Regions from separate parts of the Kurthia sp. 11kri321 genome, predicted to be linked through region 2. Evidence: riboswitches for the same ligand, from Rfam matches in the RefSeq annotation. Region 2 holds a riboswitch; the other holds the start of a gene.
What was found. Region 2 has a riboswitch for FMN ahead of ribE (riboflavin synthase). Riboswitches for the same ligand answer to the same signal wherever they lie in the genome.

Region 1 (4,769 bases), 640 kb from region 2:
CGCCTAATGTAAAGCCTGCTGTCCAAATTTCTGGTTGCATCGCCGTTTCGACTTCATCATTCATCCAACTATAAATAAAAATCGGTACAGCTACTGTTGAACCTAGTAAAGAATGGAATAAAAAAGATACACCTGAAATATTTCGTTTGGATGAAGCAAAAAAGTCCGATACATAGGATATGATCAATCCATATGTAAAAATCAAAGGAAATGAATACATACTAATGTTTAATGCCGAAGTCAAAAAATCATCTTGCTGATTACTATATAGCATCGGTAATATAAAAAACGCAGCAAGAGATGTAATGAAAGCACTGAGTAGTTTCCTTTCGGTCACAAAGCTTCCCCTCTCTATTTTATCAGTCATTTTTTCTCATATTGAAGCAAATTTCTTATTTTTTAATTTGTTCAATCGTCTTTGTCTTATTATACATATTTCTAATCTTTTTGCAAATTCTCTGACATTTATTGTAAGTTGTTACTTTAAAATGATATTTTTCTGTCATATTCGTCGCATACTTTACGTTGTTGTCACGAAAAAAAGTGTTGACCTTTTTTCATTTTTTCATTATATTTTGGTTAACTACTTTTAAAATAAGTTTACACAAAGGGGATTTTTATGAGAAATGAACAATTGAAGATGTGGATTCTTTCCGCATTATTCGCAGCAATTATCGGGATTTTTGCACAGGTTACGATTCCACTGCCACTCATTCCAATTACAGGACAAACATTTGCAATTGGTTTAGCTGTTACAATTCTAGGACTTCGTTATGGCTCACTATCTGTGTTTATTTACATATTACTAGGCGCAATTGGGATTCCAGTCTTCAGTGGTATGTCAGGTGGTCTAGGCGTTGTTGCAGGACCAACTGGTGGCTATATTATCGGCTTCTTACCAGCAGCTGTAGCAATCGGTTTATACCTTGAAAGATTCGGTTTTACAAAGGTACAAGCAATCATTGCTAATATTATCGGAATGATTGTAACACTTGCTTTCGGTACAATCTGGCTAAAATTCAGTGCTGATTTATCTTGGACTGGTGCATTTATGGGTGGTGTCTATCCATTCTTACTTGTTGGTGTGATTAAAGCCATTTTATCTGCATTAGCAGGTATTGTTGTACGAAATCGCTTATTACATGCGCAATTACTACGTGTACAACATTAAAACTCATACAAAAAGCTTTGGCATTTAAGAAAATGCCAAAGCTTTTTTATCGTTATGCTTGGAAACTTCTGCGTTCTTTCGTCATCCACTTACCCATTACATTAAATAATAGTAGGAAGACAATTGTTACAAGAACACCTTTAATAATATTGAATGGTAGCACACCCGCTACGATTGTAGCACGTAATGCAGCCCCTGTTTCAACAGGCATGTTTAAGAAGTAATTATACATTGGCATAAAGACGAAGTAATTTAATACACTCATACCTACTGCCATAGAGATTGTACCTACAACAAGACCAATTCCCAATCCTTTTTTTGTACTTAATTTTTTATAAACAAAGTACGTTGGAAGGATAAATAATAAGCCTGTTACAAAGTTTGCCATATGCCCTACTGGTACACCCGTTGGACTGCCTGTGTATACCCAGTCAATGACATTCTTTAGTAACTCGACTAAAATCCCTGCAAGTGGTCCCATAATAATCATTGCGACTAACGCTGGGATATCACCGAAATCTACCTCTAAAAAATTCGGGAATGGCGGAATTGGGAAATTAATTAAGTGTAGTAAAAATGCAATACTACTTAGCATCCCAATTGCAATCATGCGACGTAACTTCTTGTTCTTCATATTCTGTTTTCTCCTTTTGTTGCGGATCACTTCAAAAAGAGGTAAGGCTGCGTGTGCTTATTTAAAATAGAAATCCCACGTAGAAGTACTTCTACGCGGGAGAATTAGGCAACATTAAATAAACGTTGTTCACTCATTTTTTTTGAACACAACGCTGTACCTTCACCTTCTCCCATCCAGACTATACTGTCGGCTTTGGAGTTGCACCAAATCAACCTGTTAAGGTTCGCGGGCTGAGAAATGTTAAACACTTCATTACCGCCGGTCGGGAATTACACCCTGCCCCGAAGATGAACCGTATTTATTTTTTTCACACATTCATCATACAAAAAAAGTCTTGAATTGTAAAGAGAAGTTTCTCTCGAATTCAAGACTTTTTCTTTATTCATTAAATTTCATCTGGTAGTGGTAGGAAGAATGTAAAGGTTGTACCTACATCTACTTCACTTTCTACTGTAATACGACCTCGATGTGCATTAATAATATTACTCGCAATAGCTAAACCTAAACCTGTGCCACCCTTACCTCTTGTTCGTGCTTTATCTGCTTTATAAAAGCGTTCAAAGACATATGCAAGGTCTTCTTTCGGAATACCAGCACCATCGTCTTGAATACGAATGCGCACTTGTCCTGCATATTGGTCTGCTAGCACTTTTACATGGCCGCCACTTGCTGTATGACGAATTGCGTTATCCACTAAATTCGTTACAACTTGTTCGATGCGGTCTTCATCAATCTGAACGCGCGCATCATCTGAGAACTCTGTTTCATAACTTACTTCGATTCCTTTTTCTTTCCCGCGCTGTACGAACTTCTGTGTCATACGTTCAAATACTTGATTAATACTTAAGTCATCAAGATATAAACGCATCTTCCCAGATTCCATACGCGCTAAATCGAGTAAATCGGTTACTAATCGGCTCATACGCTGTGATTCATCATAAATAATACGCATCATTTCATTTCGTTCTTCTTCAGATGATACAACACCATCTAAAATCGCTTCACTATATCCTTGAAGCATCGAAATCGGCGTGCGTAGTTCATGTGATACATTCGCAATAAAGTCTGAACGTAATTTATCAAGGCGGTGTTCTTCTGTCTTATCTCGTAAAACAGCTACTGCACCACGTACTGATTCAGCGCTATATAAAGGACTGATTGAAATGACATAATATGCACCATCAATTTCTAATTCTTCCTCTAGTTCTTCTTCTAAATCAAGTACATGTTCTAGCATATGATAGATAGCTATTGGCAATGGTTTTGACTGATCTTCTTTCGATAAGAACCATTTTTGTAATAACAACTCTGCTGGTGGATTACTTAACAAAATCGTACGATCACGATTAAACGTAATTACTGCATCTGTCATAGACGTTAAAATACTTGATAACTGTTCTTTCTCTTGATTAATGACTTCCACATGGTGCTTTAACTGTCTACCCATTTGATTGAAGGCTGTTGCAAGCTGTCCAATCTCATCACGACTCAATACAGGTACTTTTGAATCGAACTTGCCTTTTGCGACTTCAAATGCAGCTTCACGCATTTTACGAAGCGGTGAAGTAATACGACTTGATAAGAAGAACGCAAAGAATGTCGTTAACACTAAAGCAATTGCAGCAGATAAAAAGACGATTTTTGTTGTCTCTTTTGTCGTACGATGAACAGCATCTGGGCTTTGATAGATGAAAACTGCACCATGCACTTTTTGGTCTACATTAATCGGCGACGCGAGTACAATATAATTCTCCATATGTTCTTTATCTGTTGTAGATGGTAATAACATCTCTTTTACAATCGGTTCATCTGATTCATAGACCTTGTCAAAAGCATGATTTTGAATGATTTTTTCACGAATTTCTTTTTGGTTTAACCCTTCTTGAAGTGAATATTGAATCTTCCCTTGCTTAGAAGAAATTAAAGCATTCGTTTCTTCTCCTAAAATATCGTTAATAATGGATTCTGTAGCAGCGAGCGAATCATGTTCATTCACAATTCGTGCAATGGTTGTAGCTTCTTGGCGTAATGTTTTTTCTGCTTGTTGTGTATTAAAATTCGATAAAAATTCGAGCATGAGTACTGTGAAAATAAACAGTACAAATGAAACGAGAAGCAATATGGTTACCCATAGCTTCCCGACAACACTATTCCATATTCTAGTCATTTACGACCTCGAATTTATAACCTACGCCCCAAACCGTTACAATCATCTTCGCCGCATCTTCTGATACGCGATTTAACTTTTCACGTAAACGCTTTACATGCGTATCTACTGTACGTAAATCACCGAAGAAATCATAATGCCATACTTCTTTTAATAGCTGCTCACGGTCAAATACTTTATCTGGTGACTTCGCTAAGAAATAAAGTAATTCGTATTCTTTCGGCGTTAAGTTCACTTCTTCCCCATCTGCTGAAACGCGGTGCGCATCATGGTCAATTGTTAGATGCGGGAAGACTACTAAATCTTTTGAAGCCGATGTAGATGAAATAGGTGAGTAAGCAGCTGAGCGACGTAAAATCGCTTTAATACGCAATACAACTTCACGTGGACTAAATGGTTTTACAATATAGTCATCTGCACCAATTTCAAACCCTTGTACACGATTCGCTTCTTCGCCTTTTGCTGTTAATAAGACAATTGGTGTTGTCTTTTTCTCACGAATATTTTCTGCCGCTTGTAAGCCGTCCATCTCTGGCATCATGATATCTAAAATGATACAGTGGTAGTCATTTTCTAAAGCTTTCTCTACGGCTTCTACACCATTCTCTGCTTCTTCTACTAAGTATCCTTCACGTTCTAAGTACATTCGAATGAGACGACGAATACGATCTTCATCATCTACAACTAAAATTGAAATTTGTTCACTCACAAATAATTCCTCCCCGGACTCTTATAGTCTTATTGTACAACCCCGTCATATAAATGAAAAGGAAACCACATCTAGTGTACACAGG
Region 2 (4,769 bases):
ACGCACTTTTTCGAACATTTAGATTGCTACCATTTGTTATACTCACATACTTTATTTGTGTAGCTGCTGATGCTTCAATCGTTGGCGTTTGACCTATTCCAATTGCTAACATAAGCGTTGCGCCAATCATTATTGTTCTTCTCACCCTATAGTCCCTCCTATATTGAAAACATGGATACTCTTTCCAAATGAGTATTATAACTGTCATTCAATAGGCTGACTATACAAAACAACGACTTTCGAACTAAAGATATAGGTTTATTATATGAGTATAGGTTTCAAGTCATTTTATACGATTTGAAACTAGCAATCTATTGGCATAAAACATACTAGGTCATCTACACTAGTCTATTTTTCTAATAGACGATGAAGGTTTGCCATCTCGATTGCTGCTACAGCCGAATCATAACCTTTGTTCCCTGCTTTTGTTCCTGCACGTTCTACAGCTTGTTCAATTGACTCCGTTGTGACAACGCCAAAAATAATTGGCACATTCGTTTCAAGTGATACTGAAGCAATTCCTTTTGCCGCTTCATTACACACATAATCATAATGAGTTGTTGCACCACGAATAACCGTTCCAAGCCCAATAATTGCGTCATATTTTTTATAACCTGTTAATTGTTTTGCCATATATGGAATTTCAAAAGCACCTGGTACTTTTACGACGTCAATATTTTCTTCTGCTACACCATGTCTTTTTAAACCATCTACTGCTCCTTCTAATAAACGATTTGTGATGAATTCGTTGAATCTTCCTAATACAATCCCAACTTTTAAGTCTTTTCCGATTAATGTTGTTTCGATCATGTTCATTTTGAATACGCTCCTTTTGTTTGTTCAATATATTGTTTTAATGCTTCGATTGAAATGATAGGTAATACGTGTTTTTTAGCAAATGCGGTCAACTTTTCACCTGTCAGCATATGTCCATCATCACCCATAATTTCACAAATTACTGCTGCTTCTTTTTTATCGCATAACTTTGCCAAATCCACTCCTGCTTCCGTATGCCCATCACGTTCTAATACACCACCAGCTTTTGCAATAAGCGGAAACACATGTCCTGGACGACGAAAATCTTGTGCTACGGTTTGTTCACTTGTTAAAGCTTGAATGGTTAATGCACGATCATAAGCACTGATACCTGTTGTCGTATCGATATGGTCAATCGAAATTGTAAAGGCTGTTCCATGATTATCCGTATTATCTTCTGTCATCGGCGCTAATGCTAAGCGTGTCGCCATTTCTTCAGAAATAGGTGTACAAATTAATCCACGCCCCTCAATTGCCATGAATGTTACTTGTTCAGGTGTAATCGTTTCTGCTAATGCAACGAGATCCCCTTCATTTTCACGTGTTTCAGAATCAGTCACGATAATCATGCCACCAGCTCGTAAAACACGAAGTGCTTCTTCTATTTCTTGCATGTTCTTTCACCTCAAAATCCATTTTTTCGTAAAAAATCTTCTGTTAAAATTGTCGCCATTTGGCTTTGTACATATTTTCCGATGTAATCCGTTTCGATATTGACGACATCACGTACTTTTTTCATATGCAAAATCGTTGTTTCATATGTGTGCGGAATAAGCGAAACTTCAAATGTCCGCGCGTTTAACGCAAAAATCGTTAAGCTAATCCCGTCCAATGTCACAGAACCTCTTGGCACCATCTGTTTGATGAATTTCGGTTCTGTTTCAATCGTTAAGCGAATTTCGTTCGATGTTTTTAAGATTCTCTGAATTTTCCCGACTGTTTCAACATGTCCTGTCACAATATGTCCACCTAATCGTCCTTGCAACTGTAAAGTCCTTTCAACATTCACTTTTTCACGTAGCTGTAGACGATGTAGTGTTGTTGTATGAAAGGTTTCTTTCATAACTGTCGCATGAAAAGCGTACTGCTCTAATTTTTCAATTGTTAAGCAAACACCATTTACTGCAATCGAATCACCCAGTTTCGCATCTTGTAAAATTTTTTCTGCTTGAATTTGCAACACCATATTTTCATTCGCTTGTCGAATCGATTGAATTGTCGCAACTTCTTCTACAATCCCTGTAAATATACGAACCACTCCTTTCCCAAAATAAAAAACTACCCTCGATTGATGAAACAATTCAGGGTAGTTTTATGGAAGAATGATTAAAATTCATGTCTAAATAAACCTGTTGACATACGTCTTTTTAACAAGTTTTGTTCACACATCCTTCTCCCATCCAGACTGTACTGTCGGTTCTGGATTCTCACCAGCTCCTGCTCCGAAAAGCTCACGGACTTATCGCTCTAACACGCATCACCGTCGATTGGGAATTTCACCCGACCCCGAAGGATTATTCAGTTTGATACAACAAAAAAGACCTTCATTTACATGAGGTCGCTGAAAAAAGGTATGTTCAAATAAGCCTATGATTTTTCGGATCATAAACAAATTTTTACATGTCTTCTCCCATCCAGACTATACTGTCGGCACTGGATTCTCACCAGTTCCTGCTTCAAAAAGCTCACGGACTTATCGCTCTAACGCGCATCACCGTCGATTGGGAATTTCACCCGACCCCGAAGACGATTCTGTTGTCACAATAAAAAAGACCTTCATTTACATGAGGTCGATGAAAAAGGTATGTTCAAATAAGCCTATGATTTTTTCACATCATAAACAAATTTTTTGCATCTTCTCTCATCCAGACTATACTGTCGGTCCTGGATTCTCACCAGCTCCTGCTCCGAAAAGCTCACGGACTTATCGCTCTAACGCGCATCACCGTCGATTGGGAATTTCACCCGACCCCGAAGATTTTTTTAATTGTAGCTATACCATACCACTAATTTATTCAGAAAACTAGATTTTTTACAAAAAAACTCAAAAGACCACGAATGATTACGTGGCTTTTGAGTGATTCGAGAGGGACTTAAATTGACTGGGATCGTGTGAATTCGAACATTCGACTGGCGAAACGGGTCACTCGCTGATTGATTTAGGACATTCGCTCGTTCAAACGGGCCACTCGAAGGCGAAAATGGGTCACTCGTCCACTTATTTCGATTCTAAAGTTGTAACGACGATTTCTGGGCGGTTGAAGACACGTAGTGGGAAGAGACTATTTCCTAGACCACGGCTAATTACGTGTTGCAACTGTTCCACTTGTTCAATTCCTTCTGTATGTTTCGGTAATAGTGAGGCATCATGATCGACTAACCCACCTAAAAATGGTAAGCGAATTTGTCCGCCATGTGCATGTCCTGTGTATGCAAGGTCAATTCCAGCTTGTGCGTATTTTTCTCCAAATTCTGAACGGTGTGCTAATAAGATTTTGAACTGATCTTGTGGAACATTCACCAGCGCTTTTGCTAGCATATCTTCTGTTGTTTCGCCGGATAAAGGGTCACTAATACCGATAAGTTGAATACGCGCACCATTATAATGGAATGTTTCTGCTTCATTATTTAAAACATGCACGCCCCTTTTTTGGAGTGCTGTATGAATCTCTTTAACTCGATTAATTGAAATTTCATGATTACCATCGACAAAATAAGTCGGGGCAATTTTTGTAAAACCATCAACTGCTTCTAGACTTCTTCCCAGTTTATAATTATTGCGATCAATTAAATCGCCTGTTAAAAAAATTAAATCGGGTTTTTGCTTTTTTACTTGTTCAATTAGTCGTTGTTGGTGACGACCAAATTTCGCATCGTGCAAATCTGAAATTTGAACAATTGTTAAACCATTCATTTCTTTTGGTAATGTTTTTACTTGTAACGTATGTTTTGATAATTGTAGCCATTGATTATTAGCTATATAAAAAACAAAAAGTACAACAAGTGCACCAATTATTTTAATTAGTTTCTTCATATTGAATTCATCCTTTATTTCAACAATAAATTAAGGATAACGAACGATGTAACATTATGCAATGCATATCAATTTATCGAATAAATTATTAAAATAATTAGAATTATCAGAATTATTAAATCGTTTATTTGTCCTTTTTTTCTACTTTAAGTATTATTTTAGCTATTTTTTTAAATTTATTTGTTTACAAAACAGACTTATATCTTGTGATTCAATCATTAGAGTGCTATACTTTTAAAAAAAGTCAGAAAAAGGGAGAGAATCGCACATGCAATATTCTAACCGCGTATTAAATACGCCCTCATCATTCATCCGAAATATTTTAAAAGTTACGGACGCGCCAGACGTCATTTCTTTCGCAGGTGGCTTACCAAATCCGATTTCTTTTCCACTTGAAAATTTACAAGAAGCAATCAATCGTGCAATCGATGAGAATGGAAGCAAAATTTTCCAATATGCTTCAACGAATGGTTACTTACCACTACGTCAATATATTGCAGATAAATATAATCGTAAGCATGACTTAGGTATTACAGCAGATGATATCCTATTAACAACAGGTTCACAACAAGCACTATCATTATTATCTCAAGTGTTAATTAATCCTGGGGATGGCATTATTATTGAAGAACCTGGTTATTTAGGTGCGATTCAGGCCTTCACAATGAGTGAACCGTCATTCTACCCTGTTACATTAGAAGAAGATGGGTTAAACCTTGAAGAATTAAAAGTTGCGCTCGATCAGCCGAATGTAAAATTCATCTATACAGTGCCGAACTTCCAAAACCCAACAGGTCTTACGTACACAGCAGAGCGTCGTAAAGAAGTATATGAATTAATTAAAGACCGCGATATTATTTTAGTAGAAGATGATCCATACGGTGAGCTACGTTTCAAAGGTGATTCATTACCTTATATT

Region 1: another riboswitch for FMN. It lies ahead of ASO14_RS09900 (ECF transporter S component); the one in region 2 lies ahead of ribE (riboflavin synthase).

What each region holds. Positions count from the first base shown of each region.
Region 1 covers NZ_CP013217.1:1,946,222-1,950,990, forward strand. The annotation lists gene ASO14_RS09890 (hypothetical protein) at 1-337, opposite strand, end outside; gene ASO14_RS09895 (biotin transporter BioY) at 620-1,171, shown strand; gene ASO14_RS09900 (ECF transporter S component) at 1,224-1,805, opposite strand; FMN riboswitch at 1,966-2,101, opposite strand; gene ASO14_RS09905 (ATP-binding protein) at 2,194-3,975, opposite strand; gene ASO14_RS09910 (response regulator transcription factor) at 3,968-4,684, opposite strand.
Region 2 covers NZ_CP013217.1:1,309,199-1,313,967, reverse strand. The annotation lists gene ASO14_RS06770 (SH3 domain-containing protein) at 1-145, opposite strand, end outside; gene ribH (6,7-dimethyl-8-ribityllumazine synthase) at 349-816, opposite strand; partial or broken gene ribB (3,4-dihydroxy-2-butanone-4-phosphate synthase) at 846-1,430, opposite strand; gene ribE (riboflavin synthase) at 1,442-2,074, opposite strand; FMN riboswitch at 2,201-2,334, opposite strand; FMN riboswitch at 2,435-2,568, opposite strand; FMN riboswitch at 2,666-2,799, opposite strand; gene ASO14_RS06750 (metallophosphoesterase) at 3,035-3,850, opposite strand; gene ASO14_RS06745 (aminotransferase-like domain-containing protein) at 4,119-4,769, shown strand, end outside.